4 regions of the Bacillus sp. GW823-FHT06B01 genome follow, and region 3 is predicted to be linked to each of the others. Evidence: predicted binding sites of a transcription regulator. Region 3 holds the regulator's gene; each other region holds the start of a gene.
What was found. Region 3 encodes Rex, which represses fermentation and respiration genes when NADH is low (regulators of the CRP and FNR family bind a similar motif). Its sites were predicted from a motif close to TTGTGAAATATTTCACAA; they were not measured.

Region 1 (3,203 bases), on a different contig from region 3:
CAATTAGATTTAGCAGTGTTTGCTTACTGGAAACAAGGTGAATCAGAGCCAAATAGAATGCGTGTCCTTCAAGATCAAACATTCTCAGTTATGTCTTTAAACTCAAAAGTAGAAGGAAATATTAAACCTGGTGCATTCTTAAATGAACGTGGATATTTAGATGAGAAATTCGATTATACAAAGCTTGGTGTAAAAGTATATGCAACGGATTCTTACCGTCATAAGTTTGAAGGCTCACTTGATAAATACGGTTACTTTAAACTAAATGGACTTCCTGTTAATAAACGTGATTATAACTTATACGTGGAGGTTCCAGGGCATTTAACAAGCCGACTAACAACGAAATTAGGTACTGAAAAAGATGGTAAGCTGCTTGGCCAATATTATTATGCACGACCTGATGAAAATCTTGCCGGTGATGTAAATGGAGATAAAGTAATTGATATAAAAGATGCTGAAATTATCGCTAGCAACTATGGTAAAAAAGGACTATCTGTAAAAGACGGCGACCTTAACAAAGATGGCATTGTCGACGAAAAAGATATTCGTTTCGTTGAAAAGAACTTCTTGAAAAAAGGACCGGATGCATCTAAATCACAAATACCTGTTGAAAAATCAAAAAGCGGTACACTGGCAGATATTTTAAAGAAATTAGGATTAACACCTAAAAAATGATAAAGTGAAACTTTAATCAGTGGGGGGTGTTCATCCCCCACTGATTATTAGCCCTCACCAATCGGGCTTTTACGAGCAGTTGATCACCAAACTAACTTCGTTGCTTTCGCTGCATTTTGAGGTGGGGATCTTACTGCCCGGCAAATAGCGGGATAATAAAGAGCACTCTATATAAAGTAGAGTGCTCTTTTCTATAAACGACCCTTATCCAGCAAAAGGGGTATATTGGGGATATACAAGGGAAACCGGAAAAGGAATTTATATTAAATTATATAAAAACTCAGAGGTAGGAAGCAGTTTCCCGCCTCTGAATTATTTAGCAATTATTATAGTACTGGTGCCATTGTTTCTTTTAATACTTTTACAGAATGAGCGAATTTCGCTTTTTCTTCTTCATTTAGCTCAAGTTCTACGATTTCACGTACACCTTCGCGGTTAATAACAGCTGGAACACCTACGAAAGCATCTTTCTCACCATATTGACCTTCAAGGTATGCCGATACAGTTAATACGCTGTTCTCGTTGCTTAAGATTGCTTTAGTTACACGAAGTAGTGACATACCGATTCCGTAGTAAGTTGCACCTTTACGTTCGATGATATGATAAGCTGCATCGCGTACATTTTCGAAGATTTTATCTAAGTCTTCTTGTTTGTACTGCTCGTTGTTAGCTAAGATTGTTTCTAACTTTTGTACACCTACAGTAGCGTGGCTCCATACTGGAAGTTCAGTGTCACCGTGCTCACCAACGATGTAAGCATGAACGTTACGTGGATCTACATCTAAGTAGTCACCTAACATGTAACGGAAACGAGCAGAGTCTAAAGTAGTACCAGAACCGATTACACGCTCTTTTGGTAAACCAGATTCTTTCCAAGTTACGTAAGTTAAAATATCAACTGGGTTTGTAGCGATTAAGAAAATTCCATCGAACCCGCTATCCATAATGCCGCGAACGATTTGTTTAAAGATCTTTGTATTTTTCTCAACTAAGTCTAAACGAGTTTCACCTGGCTTTTGTGGTAATCCAGCAGTGATAACAACTAGATCTGCATCTTTACAATCTGCATAGCTACCGCTCCAAACTTTTGTTGGTGATGGAGAGAATGGTACCGCATGGCTTAAATCCATTGCTTCCCCTTCTGCTTTTGCTTCATTAACATCTACTAATACGAATTCTTCAGCTACACCTTGGTTGATCATTGAGTAAGCGTAACTACAACCTACAGCTCCTGTTCCTACTAATACTACACGATTGATACCTTTTTTCATGGTAATTTCCCCTCTCTATTGTTCACATCTATTTTTTTATGATTGTTTAAGTAATTAATTAAAATACTAATTTAATGTTGTTTAACTTCTTTACATTCATATTGTAGCACGTATTATTGTGAATTACTTCACAAATTATGACCTATTTGTGAACTTTTTCACATAGAGTGTAAAGTTATTAAATCAAGTATGAAATCAATCTCAATGGAGGCGTTTTCTTTAGATTGTGAACGTGAAATTGTTCCGTTTTTACCGGTAAGTGAAATTATATCGACGATTCTTTAAATATATCAACGATTTTTAGAATATATCGACCGTAACTCAAAATATATCAACGATTCGACAAGGAATATCGACTTACCGACAAAACCCGACAATAATGACAACATAAAGAAGCTGTCTCCAATAGATCATCTATTAGAGACAGCTTCTTTCTTTATTTTCCGCAGTAGCTCCTAATACAGCAGCTTTTACGAAATTTTGACCATTTAACTTCTGTAAATCCGCAGCCGTTCCTGTCACAACTACTCCAATGACTTTTACATCCTGCTCACTTGGTTTTGTTTTCTTTCCTTTTAGGTAGTCATATATACGCTTATATTCCTCATAATACTTTCCCTTTTGCTCCAGCCCATTTTGAATTGCTAAAAGGAAATCTTTTTCCGTTCCATTTCCAAATTCAATATCACCTGGTTTTGCTTTAAAACCGTACACATTATAAGCACTTTCAGTCATATCATCAATATAATACGAATTTTTATCATAATATGTGTCCACCCAATACCAAACAGGATGAACTCCTTCTGGTAACATGTCTTTTAGTTCGGAGACCTTATACGGTTTATCAAAAGATATAGCCAATTCAGCTACTTTCTTTTCATCTTTTATTTTCTCTAAATCATTTATATAACTATTATATGAAGCAAATGGGAGATAAAATTGCATCTCTCTTTCCATCGTTTGATTATTATACAATTCACTTGTTTTATTAATATGTTCATTTCCTATTACAACATTATCTGATATTGTTAATGGATTTACATTCGATACTAGGCGAAATGTATTCCAAACTTTATACTCATACACTTCATCCTCCCACTTAACAGGTTTCCCTTCAATAACTTTATACGTTTTATACTCTACTGTGCTTTTAAATATACCATTAGGAGTAATTGCCACGCCTCTTTCTGTATTGGGTCTTGTAATTTGTCTTATCATATTTAAGTCACGATCCATCTCTGAGTAAGCTCTATTGTT
Region 2 (3,203 bases), on a different contig from region 3:
TTAAGATCGACATTGTATGAACAGAATTTCTGTATGTTTTATGTTTACGAAGTTTATTCATAAATGTTTTTACAAGATTTACAGCGATTTCATCTACACGGTCATCATTGTTACCGTATTTAGGGAAATCTCCTTCGATTTCAAAGTCAACTGCAATACCGTTTTCATCACGAATTGGTTTTACTTTTGCGTGTTTAATTGCACTTAAAGAGTCTGCTACTACTGATAGACCCGCGATACCTGTTGCCATTGTACGAAGAACATTTGTATCATGAAGTGCCATTTCAATACGTTCGTAGCTATATTTATCATGCATGTAATGAATAACATTTAATGTGTTTAAATATAGACCTGCTAACCATTCCATTGTCATATCAAACTTACGCATAACTTCTTCATAATCTAATACTTCAGAAGTAATCGGTGCGTACTCAGGACCAACTTGTGCTTTAGATTTTTCATCTTTACCACCGTTAATCGCATATAGTAATGCTTTTGCTAAGTTTGCACGTGCACCGAAGAACTGCATTTGTTTACCAATTCTCATTGCAGATACACAACAAGCAATTCCGTAGTCATCGCCGTATTCAGTACGCATAATGTCATCATTTTCATATTGAATTGCTGATGTTTTAATAGACATTTTTGCACAGTAGTTTTTAAAGTTCTGCGGTAATTGTTTAGACCAAAGAACTGTTAAGTTTGGTTCTGGAGCTGGTCCTAAATTATCTAATGTATGCAAGAAACGGAATGAGTTCTTTGTTACTAATGGACGACCATCTAATGCCATACCACCGATAGACTCAGTTACCCAAGTTGGGTCACCAGAGAATAATTCATTATAATCAGGTGTTCTTGCAAATTTCACAAGACGTAATTTCATAATGAAGTGATCCACAATTTCTTGTACTTCTCCTTCTGTTAAAGTACCATTTGCTAAATCTCTTTCAATATAAATATCTAAGAATGTAGAAGTACGTCCAAGACTCATTGCAGCTCCATTTTGCTCTTTAATCGCTGCAAGATATGCGAAGTATAACCATTGGAATGCTTCTTGTGTGTTTGTTGCTGGCTTAGAAATATCAAAGCCATGAGAAGCAGCCATTTGTTTTAACTCTTGAAGTGCACGCATTTGCTCAGATAACTCTTCGCGTAAACGCATTGTATCTTCGCTCATTACACCGCCAGTTAAATTCAAATCAACTTTTTTCGCTTCAATTAAATGATCAATACCATATAATGCTACGCGTCGGTAGTCACCGATAATACGTCCACGTCCGTATGCATCTGGAAGACCAGTAATTACACCTGATTTACGTGCATTTCTCATTTCTGGTGTATAAGCATCGAATACACCTTGGTTATGAGTTTTTCTCCAATCTCTAAAAATACGACTAAGCTCTTTATCCATTTCGTATCCATAAGATTCACAAGCTTGTTCCGCCATACGAATACCACCATATGGTTGTAAAGAACGTTTAAATGGTTTTTCAGTTTGGAAACCGACTACTTTTTCAATATCTTTATTTAAATATCCTGGTTCATGTGATGTAATAGAAGAAACAATTTTTGTATCCATATCAAGAACGCCACCATTTTCACGTTCTTTCGTTGTTAAATCCATTACTTGATCCCAAAGTTGTTTCGTTGCTTCAGTTGCTCCCGCTAAGAAAGATTCGTCCCCTTCGAAAACGTTTACATTATTTAAAATGAAATCGCGAACATCAATCTCTGCTTTCCATTTTTCACCTTTAAAGTTTTCCCATGCGTTTTTAACATTTTCTAATACTTGAGTCATCCTAATCTCCTCCATTTTTGATTAGTACAGGACTAAGATTTTTTATATAACAGCTTACACACTTAGAATACTACTTTTTTGCTAAAGTGAACGAAATAGTTGTGACATGTTTGTGAAATGTTGAGCAAACTACTATATGCATAGTGTTAACTTCACTTGAAAGTCTTTATAATTAACCCTTTCCTTAATTGTATTTTTTTGGTATCCTTATATACGAGTCCTATTTTGTAATATAAGAAAAATACCCATTGTAGAGCTGTAATACTCTTATCTCCTAATCTGTTATAGTTTTTATAACAGAACAAAAAAGTGTACATATGTTGTACACTTTTTTTGTTACTACTCTAAAACATCTCTTTTTCTATTCCCATCATAGAATCCACCACGGCTACCTTCTAATACAATTAATTGCTCTAATCCTTCTATATGATCACCTATAATTCGCAAGACAGCTGGAGGATGACCTATTTTTGCAAAATGTTCACTGGGACGAATGCGGTTCATCTTATCGACCTCTACACGACTTACACACGCAATTTCGAATCCTGAAAGAATAGCTTTCACTTGCGCTACGCAAGGTGACAATAAAGACCTATACCCAATTGATTTCAAACACTTCTGGCTAAACGCATTAGGTACAGCGATAAGAGATCCTACTCCTAAATCTTTTCTATCACAAGCTAAATTTAATGCATATTTAAATGCAGTTACAAGATGAAGCGGTACTCTTAAATCTAAATAATGATTTAGATCATTTAATGCGACATCCATTCCATCTGCAATAGCTTTTGTAAATGGATATAGCTCACTAGCTGGAATAACAAAATCACCGTCTATAAATAATACAATTTCTCCTTTGGCGAAATAAGTCCCAAGTGAACGTCCCACATCGTTGCCAAGTGCTTCTTTATATACAATTGTTGTTGCTCCCTTGTCTTTTGCAATCGTTGCTGTTTGATCAGACGAACCATTTACAACAACGATAATTTCAAAAGGTTCAATTTTGCGAAGCTCTTCTATAACATTTCCAATTGTTTTCTCTTCATCTTGTACAGGAATAATGACCGATAATTGTTTTCCTTTATACAACTTAGATGTAACGCCCCATCCTTGATAAAAATCTTCGAAACTTAAAGTATGATAGACACACTCTCTTTTCCTATTTCCATCATAATACCCTCCGCGCTCATCAGTGCCTACTATTCGCTCCGCTACAGCTTCTATATGATCACCTATCATCCGTTTTTCAGATTGAGAAAGACCCGTGCCATACGCAGCATGCTCGGCCGGCCGAAATTTATTTGGCGTAATAACGTCAATTGCACAATGACGACTAATTCTCCATTTGCTTTGTACTAGGCGTAAATGAGCGACAATAGGATTAACGAAACATTCATATCCAATG
Region 3 (3,203 bases):
GCATATTTACATGTTATCCTACCTTATCTCATACACTAGAGTTAGAAAGGATGGTTAAACCATTTGAAAAAACAATATTGGTGGGTTATCGTTACATACATTTTAATGCAGTTATCATCCATTGCTGGATTACCACTTCTTCTGAAAACTGGACTTTATGATAACAGGGGATTTACTAGAGAAGAGAAATTTCAACTCATAACTGGCCACTGGGCAATCATTAGCTTCTTTATTGCATTATGTATCGTACTTTGGTTACTTAGAACAGATATTCGTGACAGACGTTTAGATACAATGCGCTCTACTGTTCCAGCTACGATTGGTTGGATTTTTATCGGGTTCTTCCTAGCATTTTTCTCACAAAGTATTGCCGGTATGATAGAAATGCGTGTATTAGGAATTAAACCTGGATCAGAAAATACAGCAAGACTTATGGATATCGCAAGAACGACACCTTGGTTCCTTATCGTTATCTCTATAATAGGACCTATTTTGGAAGAAATCGTATTTAGAAAAATTTTATTTGGTACACTTTATAAGAAATTTAACTTCTTTATTGCTGCTATCATTAGTTCTCTTGTATTCGCAGCAATTCATTTTGATTTCACTCACTTATTGGTATACACTTCTATGGGACTCGTATTCGCCTTTTTATATGTAAAAACGAAGCGTATTATCGTCCCTATCGCAGCTCATGTTGCAATGAATACATTAGTTGCAGTTGCTCAAGTTTTAATGAGCAATGAACAAATTCAAGAAATGATTAAAGAAGCTGAAAAAATGCAAGGCTTTATCGGAGGATTTTTAGTATGAGGAACTCACCATTGTTCATGGCTGCATTGTACTTCCTTCTAGGATGTATCTTTACACGCTTCGCCATTACGAACGTAACAGATACAATCTGGAATATGTGGACAATACTATTTGCAGTTATGGCAACAATTGATTTTAATTTGGCACTTCGCCTTATATTAGTTAAATTCACAAAGAAAAAACAACAATAAAACGCAGAGGTCGCTTCCTCTGCGTTTTATTGTGGATAATTCTTTAAAAAGTAAACAAGTGTTTGTAACTCTACCGCTAAATCAATATGGTGAATTCTTATATTATCTGACACATTTAAGCGCGCTGGTGTGAAATTTAAAATACCATGCACGTTCGTTTCTGCCAATCTATCTGCTACAGATTGTGCTACTGTAGCGGGTACTGTTAATATTGCCACTTGTATATCAGTTGATAAACGTTCTTCTAATTCATCTAAATGATATACAGGAATGCCCCCGATTTCTGTCCCGACTTTCTCTTCACTAACATCAAACGCCATTTCAATTTTTGTATTATTGTTTTTCGTGAAATTATAATGTAAGAAAGCGGTCCCTAAATTACCTACTCCAATAAGTGCTACACGTGTTATATCATCTTGGTCGAGTGTTTCACGGAAAAATGATAATAAATAATTTACGTTATATCCATAACCTTTTTTCCCTAACGCTCCAAAATATGAAAAATCTCTTCGAATCGTTGCGGAATCAACTTTTACCGCTTCACTCAATTCGGCTGATGAAACACGTTGCTTACCAGAAAGAGATAAGTTTTGGATAAATCGATAGTATAGAGGCAATCGTTTGGCAGTGGCCTGTGGAATTTTTTGCTGCTCCATATAACCTCTCCTCTCTTCCTATCTTTATTCATATACTTGAATCAAATACAGAAGTTTAGCACTCATGAATTTCCCTGTATAATAAAGAGAAGAAGTATTCTCTCTTTATTTTAAACTATACACTATTTTTAGTATGATTGAGAAATATAAACATGGCAAAGTTAAGAAATTATTTGAGGTGAAAACATTGATTTTATTACAAGTAAACGCGCTTACGAAATTATACGGTGCCGAAACGATTCTTGCAAACATAAAATTGGAAGTTCAAACGAAAGATCGTATCGCATTAGTCGGACGAAATGGGGCCGGAAAATCTACACTATTAAAAATAATAGCTGGTGAGCTATCTCATGATGGTGGCGAAATTATAAAACCAAAAGATGTCTCAATCGGATATTTAGCTCAAAATACCGGGTTAGAAACGTCTTTAACAATTTGGGATGAAATGTTAACCGTCTTTACACACTTGCAGCAAATGGAGACAAAACTTCGAAGGCTAGAGCAAGAAATGGGAAAAGAAGAAAACTTTTCAAACGAGGCTACATATGAAAGATTATTAGCTGATTATGACCAATTGCAATTAGATTATAAAGATCAAGGTGGATATCAATATGAAGCAGATATTCGCTCGATTTTAAGTGGTCTTGGCTTCCCAGTTGAAACGCACCAGACGACGATTTCTACATTAAGCGGTGGACAAAAAACACGATTAGCTCTCGGTAAATTATTATTAACGAAACCAGACCTACTTATTTTGGACGAGCCTACAAACCATTTAGACATCGAAACGTTAACATGGCTTGAACAATATTTACAAGGCTATCCTGGCGCAATACTAATCGTTTCCCATGACCGTTATTTCTTAGATAAACTCGTTACACAAGTATATGAAATTTCGAATAAAGAAAGCAGACGATTTGTTGGTAACTACAGTAAATATTTAGACTTAAAATCAGCATTATACGAGCAAGACATGAAACGTTATGAAAAACAACAAGATGAAATCGCTAAGCTTGAGGATTTCGTTCAAAAAAATATAGCGCGCGCATCTACGACAAAACGTGCTCAAAGCCGTCGTAAACAATTAGATAGAATGGAATTATTGACTAGACCATTAGGTGATTCTAAGTCAGCATCCTTCCACTTCGATATCGAAAAACAAAGTGGAAATGATGTTTTACAAGTAAAGGATGCAACTATCGGCTATGATGATGATCCGATTATTGAACATGTAACTATGCGCTTAACTCGCGGGGATAGCGTTGCTTTAGTTGGTCCAAACGGAATTGGGAAATCCACATTATTAAAATCACTTGTGAATAAGTTACCACTATTAAATGGTGATGTTTCTTTCGGATCCAATGTATCTGTTGGTTATTATGATCAAGAACAAGCAAACTTAACATCTTCTAAGCGAGTTTTAAATGAGTTATGGGATGAATATCCATTGCAGCCCGAAAAAGAAATTCGCACGATATTAGGTAACTTCTTATTCACAGGGGATGATGTACTAAAACCAGTATCTTCTCTTAGTGGTGGACAA
Region 4 (3,203 bases), on a different contig from region 3:
TTTTAAGAGCAATGTAAAGTATATAAGAAACAGCTACTGGAATGATGATATAAGTGATGACCATCGCCGGGACAACTTCCCATCCTTCGCTAGAAATTAAATTAATTGGTGCGATAAGAGAACTTAATCCAAGACCTGCAATTTCTTTTCCTGCTTCTAGTTGAAAAATTAATGCGGATACTGGACCAACTATAGCACTGGCGACGACAGTTGGGACGAGAATCATTGGATTTTTAGTGATATTTGGCAACTGCACTTTCGGAGTACAAAGCGCTTGAGCTAATATGCCGCCTAAATTATTTTCTTTCGCTGAGATTACAGAGAATCCGATAAACTGAGCAACGCAGCCTGCAAGAGCAGCACCACCTGCAACACCGTCTAAGCTAAGTGCGATCGCTAACGCAGCTGATGAAGCGGGAGAGATAAGTAATAGTCCCCAAACGACTGCAATGACGATAGAAGCGATGAACGGGCTACCAGCTGAGCTATCTTTAATGAATGCTCCAACTGTATTTAACACAGGAGTAATATTATGAGACAACCAAATACCAACTAAACCAGAACCTAATATTGCCGCAAATGGAACGAGCATCATATCTAACGCAGTTTTTCCACTTAAACGTTTACCAATATATACAGCTAAAGTCGCTGTTAATAATGCACCGATTGGCTCACCTGTTTTAATAATTAGACCTGCTTCAGTAATTGAAATGGATCCGGCACCAATCGCTCCAGCTACCATAGCCGAGAAGATTACAAGACCATTTGCACCGAGCATAAAGGCAATTCCGGCACCAATGGCTGGTGCCATAAGTGATTTTGCAACAACTCCGATTGTAATCAGCAATGGAATATCAACAATTCTTCCTATATTTTCGATTAGTAAACCAATTCCAAGGGATACGAAAATACCTTGTGCGATTCCAGCAGATGCTTTAAATACACGAGACATTATATATTCCTTCATTTGTTTCACCTTCTCCTATAAGTTAGTAACCAATTGTTTTCATATAATCACGTAAAATATCGTTTGATTTTGCGAATCGAGATTCTTCATCCTCTGTTAAATTGAGTTCTACAATTTCTCTTATACCGTCTCTAGTAATAATAGCTGGTACTCCTGTACAAATATCATATTCACCGTACTCACCATCTAAAATGGCTGATACAGCAATGACACGGTGATCATCATTAAAGATTGAGCTTGCAATATATGCTAGAGAATTTCCGATTCCGTAATAAGTAGTTCCTTTACGTTTATAAATTTCCCAGCCAGCTTTTGCAGTCTTCTCAACAATCTCATCTAAATCTATTTCACCAAATTTGTCTTTTTTCTCTTCTAAAATTTGCAGAATTGGCTTTCCACCAACAGTTACGTGAGACCAAGCAACCATTTGAGAATCACCATGTTCTCCTAATGAATACCCATGAATACTACGAGGATCTACATGTAACATTTCAGATAAAATTGTTCTTAAGCGAGAAGAATCTAGTGATGTACCAGTACCGATTACGCGATTTCTAGGTAATCCAGATAATTTCCACACCTCATATGTAATAATATCAACTGGGTTCGATGCAAGTAAGAAAATACCATCAAATCCACTTTCCATTACACCACTAACAACACTTTCCATAATCTTCGCACTCGCTCCTAAAGTATCTAAGCGACTTTGCCCTGGTTTTGGTGCTGGCCCTGCTGTAATAATAACAATGTCCATATCTTTGCAGTCTTCATAGCTTCCTGCATATACTTTTGTTCTTGTATTTGTAAAGTTAATACAATGTGATAAATCCATTGCTTCCCCAACTGCACGTTCATGATTTATATCAATTAATAATAGCTCTTCGCAAATGCCTTGATTGACAATGGAATATGCACAACTTGATCCAACTAATCCAGTACCGATAATTGCAATTTTTCTTGTATGTCTTTTCATAGCAATCTCTCCTAATTGATCATATAATCTATTTCTTTTGTTCTTTACACCCCTAATTATAGAGATTCCCACGATAGAAACCATGGATACTTTGTGAAATATTGAACAAAGTTTTTGTCCTTTTTGTGAATTGTTATATTCCATTTTCGTCATATTTGTTACAACTGGAAAAATATTTATTATGTATTTATTGACATATATAAAGTGAAGCATTAATCAGTGGGGTTTTACCGCCCAGTAAATAGCGGGACAAAACAAAAAACGAGCGACTTCATTCGCTCGTTTTTTCATCCCATTATTCCGCACTTAATTGACCTTTTAATTGCTGTACAATCATTGGGTTAGCAGGTGCTGCCGGTTTGTAATAACTCTTTTGCTTTGCGTACTCATACATATTACGTTGGCGCATTTCATCTTGATTACGAATTTGAATTAACGTTTGGTGTAACTGTTCATTATCAGACTGAGCAATATAATTTGCATAGCTTGTTAAACTTGCATTTAATCCTGCTAAATAATCATTTACCATATCTTTTTCATTCATCTTTCTCTTCCTCCTATCCTAGGAAAGTCATTAATTGCTGTTTCGTATTTCGTGCATCTTGTGCATCTTTTTGTAGCATTTGTTTCAGTTGTGGATCCGTACACGTCTGTGCATACTGCTCCAACTTGTTAATAATTGTTGCGTGTCCACCAATTAAATGACGTAAGTTTTCTACTTCAAGCTCTGTTAAATTTTGCATAGAATACTCCTACCTTTCTTTATTCGTTCACTGTTAGTATTTAGCTATTTTTTGATTGTATACATAAATTAACTTTTTCACGTGCATACAAAATAAAAGATGAATAGCTAAGCCATTCATCTTTTATACTAGTTATGTATTCATTTTTATAGAGATACGATCATACTTATACTCACAAGTAAGTTCCATACAATGTGTAAAATAATACTAGGTATAATAGATTGCGTCTTTTTGTATAACATTGCAAATACCATTCCCATAATCGTTGCCGTAATTAGAAGACCTCCATGAAGAATTCCAAAAATGAAGGAAGAAATAATGATACCAACTAAAAAATTATATTTCTTTTCTAAAAATCGATATAAAATACCTCGAAATAGAATTTCTTCTTTAATCGGTGTAATGATAGCAACACTTAACACATATATAATACTTTGTATGCTATTTTGAAGCCCTAAACTCCCTAATTGTTTCTTTTGTTCTGCTGCACTTTCAAAACTAAACACATGTAACATTAAAT

Region 1: a site for Rex is predicted at 2,063-2,080, ahead of AC1Q8N_RS06940 (L-lactate dehydrogenase). Genes of this name have one in related genera too.
Region 2: a site for Rex is predicted at 1,909-1,926, ahead of pflB (formate C-acetyltransferase). Genes of this name have one in related genera too.
Region 4: a site for Rex is predicted at 2,032-2,049, ahead of AC1Q8N_RS20945 (L-lactate dehydrogenase). Genes of this name have one in related genera too.

The regions. Positions count from the first base shown of each region.
Region 1 covers NZ_JBXAHR010000002.1:1,023-4,225, reverse strand. The annotation lists gene AC1Q8N_RS06945 (S8 family serine peptidase) at 1-675, shown strand, start outside; gene AC1Q8N_RS06940 (L-lactate dehydrogenase) at 1,002-1,946, opposite strand; gene AC1Q8N_RS06935 (anti sigma factor C-terminal domain-containing protein) at 2,364-3,203, opposite strand, start outside.
Region 2 covers NZ_JBXAHR010000007.1:178,329-181,531, reverse strand. The annotation lists gene pflB (formate C-acetyltransferase) at 1-1,798, opposite strand, end outside; gene AC1Q8N_RS25575 (glycosyltransferase family 2 protein) at 2,138-3,203, opposite strand, start outside.
Region 3 covers NZ_JBXAHR010000015.1:3,846-7,048, reverse strand. The annotation lists gene AC1Q8N_RS28360 (CPBP family intramembrane glutamic endopeptidase) at 64-813, shown strand; gene AC1Q8N_RS28355 (YdiK family protein) at 810-1,004, shown strand; gene AC1Q8N_RS28350 (redox-sensing transcriptional repressor Rex) at 1,031-1,660, opposite strand; gene AC1Q8N_RS28345 (ABC-F family ATP-binding cassette domain-containing protein) at 1,848-3,203, shown strand, end outside.
Region 4 covers NZ_JBXAHR010000004.1:485,258-488,460, reverse strand. The annotation lists gene AC1Q8N_RS20950 (PTS sugar transporter subunit IIC) at 1-967, opposite strand, end outside; gene AC1Q8N_RS20945 (L-lactate dehydrogenase) at 990-1,940, opposite strand; gene AC1Q8N_RS20940 (spore coat protein) at 2,236-2,484, opposite strand; gene AC1Q8N_RS20935 (hypothetical protein) at 2,498-2,683, opposite strand; gene AC1Q8N_RS20930 (CPBP family intramembrane glutamic endopeptidase) at 2,830-3,203, opposite strand, start outside.